DNA from 3 places in the Nocardioides exalbidus genome. Region 1 is predicted to be linked to each of the others. Evidence: riboswitches for the same ligand, from Rfam matches in the RefSeq annotation. Region 1 holds a riboswitch; each other region holds the start of a gene.
The links. Region 1 has a riboswitch for cobalamin ahead of BLV76_RS16440 (FecCD family ABC transporter permease). Riboswitches for the same ligand answer to the same signal wherever they lie in the genome.
Positions count from the first base shown of each region.

Region 1 (5,852 bases):
CGCCGTCCGCGTTGGCTCCACCCGTGGTGTTGCTGTCGGAGCCGCACGCGCTGAGCAGAGTGGCTGCGAGGGTGATGACCGCAGCGGTCGCGAGGCGCGTACTCCGGTGGGTGCGGAGGGTCGGGTTCATGGGGTGTCCTCTCGGAGGTGGGGTTCGGGCAGGTGGTGGATGAGCAGGTGCGACTGTTCGAGGTGGGGGTGGGCGACCTGGACCGAGCCGACGGCGAACTGCTCCTCGATGCGCGCCGCGCCCAGCACGTCGCTCGGACGGCCGACGGCGACGAGGGTCGCCGGGGACGTCGCACGGTCGCGGCCCTCCGGCCAGCCGACGACGGCCACCTGGTCGAATGAGCGCAGCGCGAGATCGAGGTCGTGGATGGTGACGACCAGGGTCTGTGCCTCGCGGGCGACGGTGTGCAGCAGGCGCTGCTGCCAGGCCACGTCGAGGTGGTTGGTCGGTTCGTCCAGCAGCATCAGCGGGCACTGCTGGGCGAGACCACGGGCCAGCACGGCGCGGCGCTTCTCACCGCCCGAGAGCTGGTCGCACGGGTCGTCGATCCGGTCGGCGAGGCCGACTGCCTCGAGCGAAGCCACCACGATGGCCCGTTCGTCGCTGCCACCGCGCGACCACGGGCGGGTGCGGGGGACGCGGCCGAGCGCAACCATCTCCCCGACGAGGAGCTCGGCGGAGACGAGCTCTTCCTGGGGGACGAAGGCGAGCCGTCGGGCGCGGTCGCGGGCGCTGGTGCGGTGCAGGTCGCGGAGCTCGCCCGACTCGTCGGCGAGGTAGGCCGTGCCCTCGCTCGGGCACAGTGCTCCGGCCAGCACCCGCAGCAGGGTCGACTTGCCGGCACCGTTGACACCCACCACCCCGAGCCGTGCCCCGACAGGCACCTCGAGGTCGACGTCACGCAGGACCTCGCGGTCGCCGAGCCGGGCCGACACGCCGCTCAGCCTGAGCGCGAGGCGACTCACCTCTCACCGCCGTACGTGTAGGTGCCGCGCCCCATCAGGAGCAGGAAGAGCGGGGCGCCGACGACGCCGGTCACGACCCCGAGGGGGATCTCCTGCGGGCGGACAGCGAGCCGCGCCAGCACGTCGACCCACAGCAGGAACACTCCCCCGCCCAGTGCTGCGACCGGGATGACGACCCTGTGCCGCGCGCCCACGACCAGGCGGGCGGCGTGCGGGACGATCAGGCCGACGAAGCCGATGCCGCCGCTGACCGCGACCAGCACGCCGACGAGCACGGCGAGCCCGACGAACAGCGTCGTGCGCAGGGCGGCGACGTTCACCCCGAGTGCGGCAGCGGTCTCCGGGCCCGCCGCCAGTGCGTCGAGCCATCGGTGCATCGACATCATCGCCGCGGACAGGAGCAGCACGAGGACGGCCGGGACCCACAGCTTCTCCCAGGTCGCGCCTCCGACGCTGCCGAGCATCCAGAACAGCACCGAGTTCGCGGCGCGTGCGTCGTCGGCCATGAAGACCAGGAACGAGGCGATCGCCGACAGGCCCGAGGACAGCACGACACCGGTGAGCACCAGTCGCAACGGCGTGAGGCCGCCCTGGGCGGTCGCGACGAGGTAGACCAGCAGGGCCGAGCCGACCGCACCGAGCAGCGCGCCGGTCGAGACCGCGTAGATCCCGAAGCCACCGAGGACACCCGTCGTGATCGCGGCCGTCGCACCGACCGAGGCGCCGGAGCTGATGCCGAGCAGGTAGGGGTCCGCCAGCGGGTTGCGGACCAGCGTCTGCATGCCTGCGCCCGCGACCGCGAGCCCGGCGCCGACGACCAGCGCCATCAGGGCGCGCGGCACGCGCAGCTCCCAGACGATGATGTCCCAGCGGCCGGGCTGCTCGCCGGTGAAGCGGTCGTTGACCGTCGAGACGACCTCGGCGACCGGGATCCGCTCGGACCCGAAGGCCAACGACATCACGGCACTCGCGGCCCACGCGAGGGCAAGGACCACGACCAGCGGCCAGAACGGCAGGCGCCTCCTGGACCTCGACGATCTGCCGGGTCGGTGCGTCACGGTCGCACCCGCGTCCGGGGCAGGGGGTGCGCGGGCAGGAGGGATGACGGGTCCACTGCGGGCCTCTCGGGTCTCGAACCCCGATCGCGAGGGCCCAGGTGACGGACACGTGAGCCGACAGGTTTTCGGACTCGGGAATCAACCAGTGACGCTGCCTTCCCAGGATCTCTCCCAGTGGCGTGTAGCGCCGCTGTCTCCCTCACCGCTGCGCGCCAGTCCCGGATTCACACCGGAGTTCCCTGGCATCCCAGAGGATGCGTTCGACTCGGCCCGAACGCTAGCACTGCCGGTCGTCACGATCAGCCGGGAGCACCACCTTGTTGCGAATTGTTTGCAACAACCCGAGGATGCGCGCGTGACACCTCGCCTCGACCCGGCCTTCGTACGGCTCTGGGTCGCCACCACCGCCTCCGGCGTCGCCACCTGGTCGATGCCGTTCGTCCTCGGCCTGGCGCTGGTCGACACCACTCTGACGGCGAGTCAGCTCGGCGGGCTCCTGGCGGTTCGCACGGTCGGGTTCCTCGTGGTCATGCCAGTCGCGGGAGTGCTGGCCGACCGCTACCCGCGCCGCTCGGTCGTCGGAGTCGCAGCAGCGGGTGCGGCGCTGTCCTCAGCCCTCCTCGCCCTCGCCGTGCACTCCTCGCTCACCGTGCTCGGCCTCGCAGCAGCGGCAGCCGTGGGCGTCGGGCAGGGCGCGTGCCGACCGGCCTTCCAGGCACTGGTGCCCTCGTCCCACCCGAACGACGGCAGGGCGCCAACGCAGCGATCAGCATCGCCGTGCGGGTCAGCGTGCTTGCTGGACCGGCGATCACCGGACTCGCCTCCACAGTCCTCGATCCCCCTGCGCTGCTGCTGGGGACAGCAGGGATCTGGCTGCTGGCAGCCGGCGTCACACCCTCCGGCTCCCCGTCGACCCGTCGCGCCAGCAGGCCCCCTGGGTCGGAGCGCAGCAGCTTTGCGGCGGACTTCGCCGAAGGCCTGGAGGAAGCCCATCGTCACCCGTGGTTCCTGGGTGGCCTCGGAGCCCTCGCCACCGTGATCCTGACCGGCTACTCCGTCACCGCGGTCGCCGTCCCCCTGGTGGCTCGCGACAGTGGGGACGGGACGGCCCTGGTTGCTGCGGTCGCCACGGCGTACGCCCTCGGCGCCCTGGGCGGCGCATTCGTGGTCGCGTGGTGGCGCCCGACCAACCAGGGGTGGGTGGCCCTCTCGGGCCTGGCGGCATACGCGCTCGCGCCGCTGGCGCTCGCCCTCGACCTCGGGGCGGCATGGGTCGTGGCCGCCTACGTCGTGTGCGGCGTCGGGATCGAGGTCTTCAACGTGCCGTGGTTCACGGCGACCCAGCGCGAGGTCGACCCGGCGAGGCTCTCCCGCGTGTCGTCCCTCGACTTCCTCGTCTCCTACGGGCTCGCGCCGTTGGGGCTCGCGCTGATGGCGCCCGCGATCGAGGCGTTCGGGGTCCGCCCCGTGCTGCTCGTGGCGGCTGCGGCGTGCTTGCTCGCGCCGGTGGCGGCCGGTCTCGTCCCGACGAGTCGACGATTCGCCCGCGCCTGAGGCCACGGCCGGCCGGGACCTACAGGCGCTCGCCTGCCTCGACCCGGGCCTCGATCGTGTTGCCGGCCGGGGCGAGGGGGCAGCGCCACCGGTCGTCGTAGCGGCAGGACGGGTGGTAGGCGAAGTTGAGGTCGACGACCAGGTGCTCGTCGTCCCCGCCGAGCCAGGCTCCCTTGGCGGTGTCGAGCAGGTAGCGCCCGGCGCCGTAGCTGCCGTCGCCGGCGGTGCCGTCGCGCAACGGCACGAAGATCCCGCCGCCGTACTGGTGCAGCCACCACACGTCGAGGCTGCCGCCCACCGGCTCGGGCAGCCGGACGAGGCCGATCCGACGCAGCGTCACCGAGCCGTCGTCGCCGCCGTCGACGTCACGGTCATCGGCCTCGGCCGGCTCGATCCCGAGGGTGAAGCGCAGCGCCGGGTCGTACGGCCAGTAGTCCACGCCGCGCTCCCGGAGCTCGGGGACGCCTGCGCTCGGGCTCTGCGGATGCGTGGCGAACAGGTCGGCCCGTCCCTCCCGCCAGAGGCGGTGACCCTCGGCGGGGTCGTCGAGGGACCGGACCGCCTCGTAGAGCGTGGAGACGCGGGCGCGCCAGTCGGCGAGGGCGAGAGCAGACGAGATGTCAGGCACCCCACCACTGTCGCACCTGCGCCCGTCCCGCCCTCATAGTCCCGGTCGGACAATCCGGCCCCCCGGGATGCCCGACCGGGCCTACCAGTGCATTCGGCGCGGCAGGACCTACGGATTGCTTGCTGCCCGTCCCTAGGCTCGACCCATGTTCACGCGACGCGCCCGACCCGCCCCGGCTGTGGTGCGCACCGACGCGGAGTGGCGGGCGCGCCTGGGACCCGAGGCCTACCGGGTGCTCCGGCAGTCGGGCACTGAGGCTCCCGGCAGCAGCCCCTACGCGCACCCGTCCGCGAGCAGGGACGGGGACTACCACTGCGCGGGGTGCGGTGCCGAGCTCTTCCGTGCCGAGGACCAGTTCGACTCCGGGACCGGATGGCCGAGCTTCTCGGACCCGGCGTCCCGCGACGCCGTCACGGTCCGCACCGACTTCAAGCTCCTGGTGCCCCGGCGCGAGGCCAGGTGCGCCGCGTGCGACGGCCACCTGGGCCACGTCTTCGGCGACGGGCCCACGCGCTCCGGTCAGCGGTGGTGCATCAACGGCGCCGCGCTCACCCTCGACCAGCATGGACGCTGAAGGCGCGCCCGTCGGCCGTCGCGTCGTCCTCGGGCTCCTCGGCCTGGGGGCCGTCGGCGTGGTCGCCGGCAACCGGGTCCAGGAGGGGCTGAGTCGCGTGCTCGCGCCGATCCAGCCTCGCGACCCGACCGGCCTGACCTCGCTGGTCCCGCTGGGCAGCACGTGGCGCTACTACTCCGTCACCGGGGCCGTGGAGCCCCGCGACGACGAGGACTACCGGCTGGACGTCACCGGGCTGGTCGGGACCGAGTCGACGTACTCCTACGCGGACCTCGAGGCACTTCCCCAGACGCGGTTCACCGACACCTTCCACTGCGTCACGGGCTGGTACGTCCTCGACGTGCCGTGGGCGGGTGTCCGGGTCGCCGACCTCCTCGACCGCGCCGCGCCCACCGACGACGCGGTGGGCGTCCGCTTCCACTCGTTCGACGGGACGTACTCGGTCAACATGACGCTCGCGCAGGCGCGGGCCCACGACGTCATCGTGGCGCTGCGGATGTACGACGAGCCGGTGACTCATGCGCACGGCGGCCCGGTGCGGGTCTACTCCGGCTCGATGTACGGCTACAAGAGCACGAAGTGGCTCTCGGGCATCGAGGTCACCGCGGACAACCGGCCGGGCTACTGGGAGGACCGCGGCTACCCGCTGGACGGGACCATCGATGCGTGAGGCGCCGGACGGAGCGCGCGACCTCGACCGGTTCTCTCGCGCCGAGCGGTGGGTCCACCGCTCGTTCGCCCTTCTCATGGGCGCGTGCCTCGTCACCGCCGCGATCCTCTACAACGGGTCGATCATGATGGCGGTCGGCCACCGCCACCTGGTCGAGACGATCCACGTCTGGTGCGGCATCGCGCTTCCGTTGCCGATGGTGCTCGGCGCCGTCTCGAAGGCCTACCGGGCAGACCTGGGGCGGCTCGACCGCTTCACCCCGGCCGACTGGCGGTGGCTGCGCAGCCGGTCCCGACGCGACGGCAGCATCGTGGTCGGCAAGTTCAACGCCGGCCAGAAGGTGAACTCGTGGCTCGTGGCCGCGTCGACGTGGGTGCTCCTCGGCACCGGCGC
Region 1 covers NZ_FNRT01000002.1:3,338,103-3,343,954, reverse strand. The annotation lists gene BLV76_RS16450 (ABC transporter substrate-binding protein) at 1-130, opposite strand, end outside; gene BLV76_RS16445 (ABC transporter ATP-binding protein) at 127-945, opposite strand; gene BLV76_RS16440 (FecCD family ABC transporter permease) at 972-1,934, opposite strand; cobalamin riboswitch at 2,133-2,313, opposite strand; partial or broken gene BLV76_RS16435 (MFS transporter) at 2,464-3,587, shown strand; gene BLV76_RS16430 (DUF1684 domain-containing protein) at 3,607-4,215, opposite strand; gene msrB (peptide-methionine (R)-S-oxide reductase MsrB) at 4,361-4,789, shown strand; gene BLV76_RS16420 (molybdopterin-dependent oxidoreductase) at 4,779-5,459, shown strand; gene BLV76_RS16415 (formate dehydrogenase) at 5,452-5,852, shown strand, end outside.

Region 2 (5,852 bases), 2.4 Mb from region 1:
ATGGACATGATCCCGAGTGAGCAGATCGCCCAGGCCGGGCTGACCGACTGGCGCAAGCTGGCCCAGGGGCTGCACGCCCGCTACCTCGTCGGGTCCTTCGCGGAAGCCGTACGCCTCGTCTCCGCGATCTCCGAGGCCGGTGAGTCGGTCGGGCACCACCCGCGCGCCGTGCTCGGGAACGGCCACGTCGACCTGGAGCTGGTCACCGCCGATGCGATCTACCGCGACGACGACGGCACGGAGTACGTCGTCGAGTGGCCGACGCAGCAGGACCTCGACCTCGCCCGCCGCATCGAGGCGATCGCCTCCGACCTCGGGCTCACCGCGGATCCCGCCGCCGTCGCCGAGCTCGAGCTCGGGCTCGACGTCGACGCGTCGGGGGACGTCGCGCCGGTCTGGGCCGCCCTGCTCACCGGCGACCTCGCCTCGCAGGGACGACGGACTCCGGGCGACGAGGTGCGCGACGCCTCGGTGCGCGTGCCGAACCTGTGGTTCGACGACCTCGACGAGGACGCGGCGCCCGGCCAGCGGTTCCACGTCGAGGTGTACGTCGCCGCGGAGGCGCGCGACGGTCGGGTGGCCGCCGCCCTCGCTGCCGGCGGCACCATCGTGGACGACTCGCAGGCCCCCGGGTTGACGGTGATCGCCGACCAGGAGGGGAACCGCGGGGTCATCTGCGTGGCGTGAGTCCGATCAGGGACTTCCACGGGGTCACGACCAGCTCCTCCGGGAGCGTGAGCGAAAGTTTTCGGTCGAGCACGCCACCGTCGATGGGGACGTGCACGACTCCTTGCACGACCTCGCCGGGGGGCGGGGGTGCGGAGGAGACGAGGGCGCGGGGGTCGGGGTCCTGGGAGGGAAGCGCGACCGGGAGCTCGTCGACGTGCCAGGCGGCGTCGTCGCCGCGGCCGCGGACCTGCTGGAAGGCGCGGGCCAGGCCGTTGAGCCGGGCGGCCGCCTCGGAGACAGGGACGACCGGGCCCCACGCCGACGACCCGATCCGCAGCTGGACCTCGGACGGGGAGAGGGCGACCAGGCCGAGGTCGGTCGACCGCGCGGCGAGGTCGCCGCGGCCGTCGTCGAGGACGAAGAGGAAGCGACCGGGCAGGGACGCGAGGGACGGCGTCGCGCAGATGCGCGCGTCGAGCTCGGCCACGACCGGGCGCAGGTCGGCGCGGCCGCCGACCAGGCCGGTGAGCGGCGACGCCATCACGTTCCGCACCAGCTCGTGGGCGGGATGCGGCAGCAGCCCGGTGCCCCGGATCGCCTCGACGACCTCGGGGAGCAGGTCGGGACCGGAGGAGGGGAGCGCCCGCAGCTGGAGGTTGGCCCGCTTGGTCAGGTGGACCTGCCCGTCGCCGTGCTCCTCAGCGACGGCGACCAGCGACAGCAGCGTCGAGCGGGAGAGATGGCCGCCGGGGAGTCGCAGCCGGACGAGCGCGCCGTCGTCCGCCGGCCACGGACGGAAGACGCCCGGGCAGAGGTCGCCTCGGGTGCGCTCGGTCATGGGCCGAGTGTGGCAGTAGGCTCGCGGCAGCCACCTGCGTGGGACCAGGAACCCGGTGCGAGTCCGGGGCGGTTCCGCCACTGTCAGGCCCGCCAACCGGTGGGCCGAGCCAGACACTGAGCCACGCGGGATCCGACAACGAGGGGCGAGAACCCCCTGGAGGAAATCGTGCGCATCGCACTCCTGTCCACGTCCGACACCGACCTGCTGAGCGCGCGGGCGTCCGGCGCCGACTACGTCCTCGCCAACCCGGCGCGGCCCGGCCACCAGTCGATGGCCGAGGTGATCGAGGGCTGCGACCTCGTCATCGGCCGGCTGCTCGGCTCGCCGCAGGACCTCTGCTCCGGCTTCACCCGCGTCGCCGCGACCGGCATGCCCGTCGTCGTCCTCGGTGGCGAGCAGGCACCGAGCGCCGAGCTGATGGAGCTCTCGTCGGTGCCGATGGGCGTCGCGGCCGAGGCCCACCGCTACCTCGCCGAGGGCGGCCCGGAGAACCTCACCCAGCTCCACGCCTTCCTCTCCGACACCGTCCTGCTCACCGGCGAGGGCTTCGAGCCGCCGGCGGTGCTGCCGCAGTGGGGCTACGCCGCCCGTCCGCAGGCGGAGACGGCTGCGGAGGGCAAGGCACGCGTCGGGGTGCTCTACTACCGCGCCCACGAGGCGAGCGGCAACACCGCCTTCGCCCACGCGCTCGCCGACGCGGTCGACGCGACCGGCCACGCGGTCGGCGTCCCGATCTTCGCCGGGTCGCTGCGCTCCGCGCCCGATGAGCTGTACGACGCCTTCGGCACGCTCGACGCGCTGATCGTCACCGTGCTCGCCGCCGGTGGCCGCACGCCGGCGGGGGCCAGCGCGGGCGGCGACGACGAGTCGTGGGACGTGGCGCGGATGTCGGCGCTCGACATCCCGATCATCCAGGGCCTCTGCCTCACGAGCAGCCGCGCGGAGTGGGAGGAGTCGGACGACGGCGTCAGCCCGCTCGACTCGGCCACCCAGATCGCGATCCCCGAGTTCGACGGCCGGATCATCACCGCGCCGTTCTCCTTCAAGGAGGTCGACTCCGACGGGCTCCCGCACTACGTCGCCGACCCCGAGCGCTGCGCGCGGGTGGCCGGCATCGCGGTCAAGCAGGCCCGCCTGCGCTCCATCCCGAACGCCGAGAAGCGGCTCGCGCTCGTGCTGTCGGCGTACCCCACCAAGCACGCGCGCATCGGCAACGCCGTCGGCCTCGACACCCCGGTCTCCGCGATCCGGATGCTCGAGCGGCTGCGCGCCGAGGGCTACGACCTCGGCACCGACAACGCCGTCACCGACATCCTCGGCCGCGACGCCACCGACACCGAGAAGGGCGACGCGCTGATCCACTCGCTCATCGAGGCGGGCGGGCAGGACGAGGAGTGGCTGACCCACGCGCAGCTGACCGACGCGCACGTGCGGATCACGCCGCAGCAGTACGCCGACTGGACCGCCGACCTGCCCGAGGACCTCAAGGCCGACATGGTCGGGGCCTGGGGCGAGGGCACCGGGTCGCTCTTCACCAACGACGCCGGCGAGCTCGTGCTCGCGACCGTCCAGGCGGGCAACGTGGTGCTCATCATCCAGCCGCCGCGCGGCTTCGGCGAGAACCCGATCGCGATCTACCACGACCCCGACCTGGCGCCGACCCACCACTACATGGGCGCCTACCGGTGGCTGGGCAGTGCTGTTTCCGAGGGGGGTTTCGGGGCCGACGCCGTCGTGCACCTCGGCAAGCACGGCTCGCTCGAGTGGCTGCCCGGCAAGAACGCCGCGCTGTCGGCCTCCTGCGGCACCGACGCGGCGCTCGGCAACCTGCCGATGGTCTACCCGTTCCTCGTCAACGACCCGGGCGAGGGCGCGCAGGCCAAGCGCCGCGCCCACGCCACGATCGTCGACCACCTCGTGCCGCCGATGGCCCGCGCGGAGTCCTACGGTGACATCGCCCGGCTCGAGCAGCTCCTCGACGAGCACGCCAACATCGCCGCGATGGACCCGGCCAAGCTGCCGGCGATCCGCGGCGAGATCTGGCAGCTCATGCACGCCGCCGAGATGCATCGCGACCTCGGCCTCGACGAGCAGCCGGACGACGAGTCGTTCGACGACTTCATCATGCACGTCGACGGTTGGCTCTGCGAGATCAAGGACGCGCAGATCCGCGACGGCCTGCACATCCTGGGCGACGCACCCGCGGGCGAGGCGCGGGTCAACCTCGTCCTCGCGATCATGCGGGCCTCGCAGGTCTTCGGCGGGCAGGCGCAGGCGGTGCCGGGGCTCCGGGCCGCGCTCGGGCTGAAGGAGAACGCCGAGGCCACCAGTGCCGTCGACGCGATCGAGGCGAAGGCCCGCGCGCTCGTGCAGGCGATGGACGACGCCGACTGGGACGTCGCCGCCGCGGCCACGCTCCACGACGACCCCGAGGTCCAGCGGGTGCTGGAGTTCGCCGCCACCCAGGTCGTGCCCCGCCTCGCCCGCACCACCGACGAGCTGGACGCGGTCGTGCACGCCCTCGACGGCGGCTTCATCGCCGCCGGCCCGTCCGGCTCGCCCCTGCGTGGGCTGGTCAACGTGCTCCCGACCGGCCGCAACTTCTACACCGTCGACCCGCGCGCGGTCCCGTCGCGCCTCGCCTGGCAGACCGGGATGGCGATGGCCGAGTCGCTGGTCGCGAAGTACGTCGACGAGACCGGCGGCTACCCCGAGTCGGTCGGCCTGTCCGTCTGGGGCACGAGCGCGATGCGGACCTCCGGCGACGACATCGCCGAGGTGCTCGCGCTGATGGGCGTCCGCCCCGAGTGGGACCCGGCCTCGCGCCGGGTCAACGACCTCACCGTCATCCCGCTCGACGAGCTCGGCCGTCCGCGCATCGACGTCACGGTGCGGATCTCCGGCTTCTTCCGCGACGCCTTCCCGCACGTGGTCGCGATGCTCGACGACGCCGTCCAGCTGGTCGCCTCGCTCGACGAGCCGGACGACCAGAACTACGTGCGCGCCCACACTCGCGCCGACCTCGCCGAGCACGGCGACGAGCGCCGCTCGACCACCCGGATCTTCGGCTCCAAGCCGGGGTCCTACGGGGCCGGCATCCTGCAGGTCGTCGAGTCGGGCAACTGGCGCAGCGACCAGGACCTCGCCGAGGTCTACACGGCCTGGGGCGGCTTCGCCTACGGCCGCGACCTCGACGGCGCACCCGCCGCCGACGACATGCGCACCAACTACAAGCGCATCAAGGTCGCCGCGAAGAACGTCGACACCCGCGAGCACGACATCGCCGACAGCGACGACTACTTCCAGTACCACGGCGGCATGGTCGCCACCGTGCGCGCGCTGACCGGCAGCGACCCCAAGGCGTACGTCGGTGACTCGACGACCCCGGACGCGGTGCGGACCCGGACGCTGCAGGAGGAGACGAACCGCGTCTTCCGGGCCCGCGTCATCAACCCGCGCTGGATCGGGGCGATGCAGCGCCACGGCTACAAGGGCGCCTTCGAGCTCGCCGCCACCGTCGACTACCTCTTCGGCTTCGACGCGACCGCGGGCGTGGTGCACGACTGGATGTACGAGTCGCTCGCCAAGGAGTACGTCCTCGACGAGACCAACCAGCAGTTCCTGCGCACGTCGAACCCGTGGGCGCTGCGCGGCATCGTCGAGCGGCTGCACGAGGCCGCCGACCGCGGCCTCTGGGCCGAGCCGGACGCCGACGTGATGGCTGCGCTCCAGCAGGTCTACCTCGACGTCGAGGGCGAGCTGGAGGACCGGTGACGTCGCGTGTCCGCATCGTCGGGATCGGCTGCCACCCCGAGCAGCTGACGCTCGAGGCGCGGTCCGCGATCGAGTCGTGCGACTACGTGATCGCCGCCGACAAGGGCTCGGACGACCCGCTCCTCGCACTGCGTCGGTCGATCTGCTCCTCGCTCGGCGTCGAGCTGGTGGCCGTCGCCGACCCGCCCCGTGATCGCTCCTCCGGTCTCGACGAGGCCGGCTACGACGGCGCGGTCCTCGACTGGCACGACGCGCGGGCGGCGGCGTACTCCTCCGTCATCTCCGCACGTCCCGGCACGGTCGGGTTCCTCGTGTGGGGCGACCCGGCGTTCTACGACTCGACGATCCGGGTGGTCGACCGGCTGGGACTGGAGTACGACGTCCTGCCGGGCGTCTCCGCGATCTCGCTCCTCGCCGCCCGCCACCGGCTCGTGCTCCACGAGGTCGGCCGGCCGGTGCTGGTGACGACCGGGCGCCGGCTCGCCGCCGAGGTCGAGGCCGGCCACGACAATCTCGTCGTGATGCTGGACGGTCGGCTGCAGGCCGCGGAGCTGGCGGGCGACTGGGA
Region 2 covers NZ_FNRT01000002.1:981,013-986,864, reverse strand. The annotation lists gene BLV76_RS05125 (4a-hydroxytetrahydrobiopterin dehydratase) at 1-687, shown strand; gene BLV76_RS05120 (hypothetical protein) at 671-1,507, opposite strand; cobalamin riboswitch at 1,501-1,647, shown strand; gene cobN (cobaltochelatase subunit CobN) at 1,676-5,284, shown strand; gene cobF (precorrin-6A synthase (deacetylating)) at 5,281-5,852, shown strand, end outside.
Region 2: another riboswitch for cobalamin. It lies ahead of cobN (cobaltochelatase subunit CobN); the one in region 1 lies ahead of BLV76_RS16440 (FecCD family ABC transporter permease).

Region 3 (5,852 bases), 2.3 Mb from region 1:
CGACCACTTCTTCCTGGGATTCCCGAGCTACTGGAATGTCCTGGCCTTCTACGTGATCGTGCTGGGCGTCTCCCCTGGAGCGACGGCAGCTCTGCTCCTGACCTGCGTGGTGCTGGTCTTCGTACCCATCAAGTACGTCTACCCCTCCCGCACAGCCACCGCCCGCGGCCTCAACCTCGTCCTGGCGGGGTCGTGGCTGGTGACCTACGCCGTGATGCTGGTGCAGTTCCCCGATCCGAGCGTCGTCGTCACCGCCTTGTCGCTGCTGTACGTGGTCTACTACGCCGCCGTGAGCGTCGTGCTGACACTGCGGCGTTGAGCCGATCGCCCATGGTTGCTCGGCAGCGCTCCGGACGCGTCACAGAGGCGGAGTGCAGCACGTGTCGTGCTTCAGGCAAGTGCCTGCCGCAGGGCCCACTGAGTGACTCCGCGAGCGGGTGTCCAGCCCGTGAAGGTGCCGACTGGTGCTGCGTTCTCGACGCCGATCCGGATGAGCTCCCCGCCATGGTCGGCGTACGCCTTCGCCAACAACACCTCGGTCTCGAGGGTCACGCCGTGGACGACGAGGCGGCCGCCGGGTTTGAGGGCGGCGAGGCAGGCGTCGAGTACGCCTTCGCGGGTGGCGCCGCCTCCGATGAAGATGGCGTCCGGCGCTTCGAGCCCGGTGAGGGCTGAGGGGGCGCGGCCTTCGACGACCTGGAGGTCGGGGACGCCCAAAGCGTGAGCGTTGCGTCCGATGCGCGCCGCGCGCTCGGGGTCGGACTCGATGGCAATGGTCCGACAAGACGGGTGGGTGCGCATCCACTCGATGCCGACCGAGCCGGCACCCGCGCCGACGTCCCAGAGGAGCTGGCCGGGGGCGGGCATGAGGCGGGCGAGGGCCGAGGCGCGGAGGTCACGCTTGGTGAGCTGGCCGTCGTTCTCGAAGGCCGAGTCGGGAAGGCCGGGGGCCCAGGAGGCCAGACCGTTGCCGGAGACCTCGATGGCGATGACGTTCAGCGCCGGTGACTGCGCGGACCAGGAGGAGGCGACGCCTGACTGAAAACTTTCGGACAGCGAGCCGAGGTCCCCGAGCACCGTGAAAGAAGACGCACCCCAGCCCGACGTGGTCAGCAGCGAAGCCAGCGCAGCCGGCGTCGAGGCGTCCGACGACAGCACCAGGATCCGACGACCCGGTGCCAGGGCTAGCACCAGACGTTCCAAGGGACGACCGACAAGCGAGACGACCTCGCAGGACTCGGAGGACCACCCCATCCGCGCCCGCGCCAACGCGACCGACGAGACAGCAGGCACCACCCGCACCGGGGCGCCGTGCTCCAAGAGCGTGGTTGCGATGCCCGACACCAGCGGGTCCCCGGAGGCGAGCGCGACGACCGGGCGCCCGGCGTACTCAGCGAGCAGCGCAGGCAGGGAGGCCGCCAGCGGAGAGGGCCACGGCACCCGCACCTGACCGTCAACAGTGGGCACCAGGGAGAGGTGACGCGACCCGCCCCAGAGCACCGACGCCTCGAGCACCAGCGCCTGCGAGGACGGAGAGAGCGAGGACCAGCCGTCGGCGCCGATCCCGACGACCACGATCTCGCTGGGCCCATCACTGAACGGCACTGCAGTGGACGACATGGCCGCAGACGCTATCGTGACGCGGACAAGGCGAGAGGTGCCCCGAAGCTTGGGGAGAATCTGGGAAGCCGGTGAAAGTCCGGCACAGGGCCCGCTGCGGTGACTCGAGACGTCCAACAGGGCGATCCGGGAAGTCCGAAGACCGGCCTCCCGCTGACCAGTTCCAACCTGGCAACGAGAGCGGGAGCCCCCATGCCACAGCAGTACCCCCTCTGCGCAGTCGTCGGCAGCGACGACATGACGCTCGCCCTCCTCCTCACCACGATCTCCCCCGAGGTCGGCGGCGTGCTCGTGCGCGGCGAGAAGGGCACGGCCAAGTCCACGACCGTCCGCGCCCTCGCCACCGTGCTGCCGCCCATCGAGGTGGTCGCCGGCGACCGCTTCTCCTCCGCTCCCGGCGAGACGTCGCCCGACGGGGCCTGGGGAAGCGACGCTGAGACCGAGACCCGGCCCGTACGCCTCGTCGAGCTGCCCGTCGGCGCCACCGAGGACCGCGTGCTCGGCTCGCTCCACCTCTCGAAGGTGCTGGCCGACGGCGTCGCCGAGTACGAGCCCGGCCTCCTCGCCCGCGCGCACCGCGGCATCCTCTACGTCGACGAGGTCAACCTCCTCCACGACCACCTCGTCGACCTGCTGCTCGACGCCGCCGCGATGGGCCGCTCCACCGTCGAGCGCGACGGCGTCTCGGTCGCCCACGCCGCCCGCTTCGTGCTCGTCGGCACCATGAACCCCGAGGAGGGCGAGCTCCGCCCCCAGCTCCTCGACCGCTTCGGCCTCACCGTCGAGATCGCCGCACCGCGCGACCCGCAGCTGCGCGCCGAGGTCGTACGACGTCGGCTCGCCTTCGACGCCGACCCCGATGCCTTCGTCGAGTCGTACGCCGACGCCGAGCGCGCGCTGACCGACCGGATCGCCGCCGCCCGCAAGCTGCTCCCCGAGGTCGAGCTGACCGACGCGGTGCTGACCAAGGTGGCCGAGGTGTGCGCCGCCTTCAAGGTCGACGGGATGCGCGCGGACATCGTCACGACCCGGACCGCGATCGCGCACGCCGCCTGGAACGGGCGGACCCACGTCACCCGGGCCGACATCCGGCAGGCGGCGCTGCTGGCGCTGCCTCACCGGCGGCGGCGGAATCCGTTCGACGCTCCCGGGCTCGACGAGGAGCTGCTCGACCAGATCCTCGGGGACGAGGAGCCGGACCCGGAGCCGCCGCTTCCGCCGGAGCCCGACCCGGAAGGTCATGACGACGGATCGTCCGAGCAACCGGAGTCGATGACGCCCGACCAGCCGGACGAGAGCGACACCGACGACAGCGGACGTCATGAGAATCCCCGGTCCGAACCGAGCGATTCCATGACGTCCGACGAGCCGACCGACGTTGAGTCTCCGGGAGACTCACGGCCGAGTGGCGCGGGTCAGACGTCGGTCATCGGGGCGGCGGACCCCTACAAGGTGAAGCGGTTCGAGGTGCACGGGACCGGCGCCGGGGAGTCGGGCAAGCGGAGCCGCGCGCTGACGAGCAACGGACGGCGGATCGGCGCCGACCCGACCGGCAACGGCGGGCTGCACCTGATCGAGACGATCCGGGCAGCGGCTCCTCACCAGCAGGCACGAGGGCGCCAGGGCGGCCGGATCCTCTTCCAGGACGGTGATCTGAGGACCGCTCGACGGGAGGGACGCGAGGCCAACCTCGTCCTCTTCTGCGTCGACGCGAGCGGCAGCATGGCTGCGAAGAAGCGGATGGAGCAGGTGAAGACCGCGATCCTCAGCCTGCTGCTCGACGCCTACCAGCGCCGCGACAAGGTCGGGCTGGTCACCTTCCGCGCCGATGGTGCAGAGATCGCGCTGCCGCCGACCCACTCGGTCGACATCGCGGCCAAGCGGCTCGCCGACCTGCCGGCCGGAGGGCGTACGCCGCTCGCCGAGGGGCTGCTCACCGCGGCCGAGGTGCTGCGGGTGGAGAGGGTCCGGGACCCGCGCCGCCGCCCGCTCCTCATCGTGATCACCGACGGCCGCGCCACCCACGGCGCCGACGCCGTGGCCCGCAGCCGACAGGCAGCCGCCTGGATCGCCGAGCAGCACACCAGCTCAGTCGTCGTCGACTGCGAGCAGGGTCCGATGCGGATGGGCCTCGCCGGTCAGCTGGCCGCACGGATGCAGGCCACGCACCTCCCGCTCGCCGAGGTCAGCGCGCAGGCCCTCACGTCCATGGCGCGCGCGGCGTGAGCACGGATCTGTACGACGTCATCGCCCGCCGGCGCGACGTCCGAGCCGAGTTCAGCGGCGGGGCCTTGGACGACGCGACCCTGCTGCGGGTCCTCGGAGCGGCTCACCAGGCGCCGTCCGTCGGGCACTCCCAGCCCTGGGACTTCGTGCTGGTGAAGGACGAGACCACGCGCAACGAGTTCGCCGAGCACGTCGAGACCGAGCGCAAGGTCTTCGCCGACCAGCTCGACGGCGAGCGACGCGCGACCTTCGAGAAGATCAAGGTCGAGGGGATCCGCGAGTCCGGGCTCGGCGTCGTGGTGACGTACTCCCCCGGACGCGGCGGGCAGCACGTGCTCGGCCGGCACGCGATCGCCGACGCCGGCCTCTACTCCACCTGCCTGGCCATCCAGAACCTCTGGCTCGCCGCCACCGCCGAGGGCCTCGGCGTGGGGTGGGTGTCGTTCTACCGCGAGGAGTTCCTCGCCGACCTCGTCGGCCTGCCCGACGGCGTACGCCCGGTCGCGTGGCTCTGCCTCGGCCCGGTCACGCGGCTGCAGGAGGTGCCCGACCTGGTCCGGCACGACTGGCGCAAGGGCCGTTCGCTCGACGAGGCCATCCACATCGACGGCTGGAGCGCCTGATGCCCAAGGGAGTGCCGACCACCGTCCCCGACGACGGCCTGACCACGCGCGAGCGCCGCAACCGGCCGCTGATCATGGTCCACACCGGCCCCGGCAAGGGGAAGTCGACGGCCGCCTTCGGCCTCGCGATGCGCGGGTGGAACCAGGGCTTCAGCATCGGGGTCTTCCAGTTCGTGAAGTCCGCCAAGTGGCGCATCGGCGAGCAGACCGTGCTCGAGCGCCTCGGCGAGCTGCACGAGGAGACCGGCGAGGGTGGGCCCGTCACCTGGCACAAGATGGGCTCGGGCTGGTCGTGGTCGCGCAAGGCCGGCACCGACGAGGACCACGCCGCCGACGCCGCCGAGGGCTGGCAGGAGATCAAGCGCGCGCTCGCCGAGGAGCGCCACGACCTCTACGTCCTCGACGAGTTCACCTATCCGATGAAGTGGGGCTGGGTCGACGTCGACGACGTCGTCGCCACGCTCGTCGACAGGCCCGGCCGCCAGCACGTCGTGATCACCGGCCGCCACGCCGACCCGCGCCTCGTCGAGGCCGCGAACCTCGTCACGGAGATGGGCCAGGTCAAGCACCCGATGGAGGTCGGGCAGAAGGGCCAGCGAGGCATCGAATGGTGACCCTCCCCCGCCTCATGGTCGCGGCCCCCGCGAGCGGCCACGGCAAGACCACCGTCGCCACCGGCCTGATGGCCGCCCTCGCCCGCGCAGGCCACACCGTCAGCGGCCACAAGGTCGGCCCCGACTACATCGACCCCGGCTACCACGCGCTCGCCACCGGCCGACCCGGCCGCAACCTCGACCCGCACCTCGTCGGGGAGGAGCGTCTCGTACCCCTTCTCCTCCACGGCGCCGCCGGTGCCGACCTCGCCGTCATCGAGGGCGTGATGGGGTTGTACGACGGCCAGATCGGCGGCGACGGCTTCGCCTCGACCGCGCACGTCGCCGCGGTCACGCGCACGCCGGTGGTGCTGGTGGTCGACATCTCCTCGGCCTCGCGCACCATCGCCGCCACCGTCCACGGCCTGATGACCTGGGCGCAGCCGCCCGTCGACGTCGTCGGCGTGATCCTCAACAAGGCCGGCTCCGCGCGCCACGCCGACGAGGTCGTCCGGTCCATCGGCGACCGGGTGCCCGTGCTCGGGATCCTGCAGCGCGACGACGGGATCGAGGCGCCGTCGCGCCACCTCGGGCTGGTGCCGGCCGCCGAGCGCGGGGATGCGGCTGCGGCGCTCGACCGGCTGGCCGGCCAGATCGCCGAGAAGGTCGATCTGGAGGCAGTGGTACGGCTCGCTGCCGCCGCGCCGGCGTTGGCGGAGGCTCCGTGGGATCCGCGAGTCGCTCTTGGTTTCGACACGCTCGCTTCGCTCGCTGCTCAACCAGCGAGCTC
Region 3 covers NZ_FNRT01000002.1:998,711-1,004,562, forward strand. The annotation lists gene BLV76_RS05175 (CDP-alcohol phosphatidyltransferase family protein) at 1-319, shown strand, start outside; gene cbiE (precorrin-6y C5,15-methyltransferase (decarboxylating) subunit CbiE) at 391-1,620, opposite strand; cobalamin riboswitch at 1,639-1,785, shown strand; gene BLV76_RS05185 (magnesium chelatase subunit D family protein) at 1,813-3,846, shown strand; gene bluB (5,6-dimethylbenzimidazole synthase) at 3,843-4,469, shown strand; gene cobO (cob(I)yrinic acid a,c-diamide adenosyltransferase) at 4,469-5,083, shown strand; partial or broken gene cobBC (bifunctional hydrogenobyrinic acid a,c-diamide synthase/histidinol phosphate aminotransferase CobBC) at 5,077-5,852, shown strand, end outside.
Region 3: another riboswitch for cobalamin. It lies ahead of BLV76_RS05185 (magnesium chelatase subunit D family protein); the one in region 1 lies ahead of BLV76_RS16440 (FecCD family ABC transporter permease).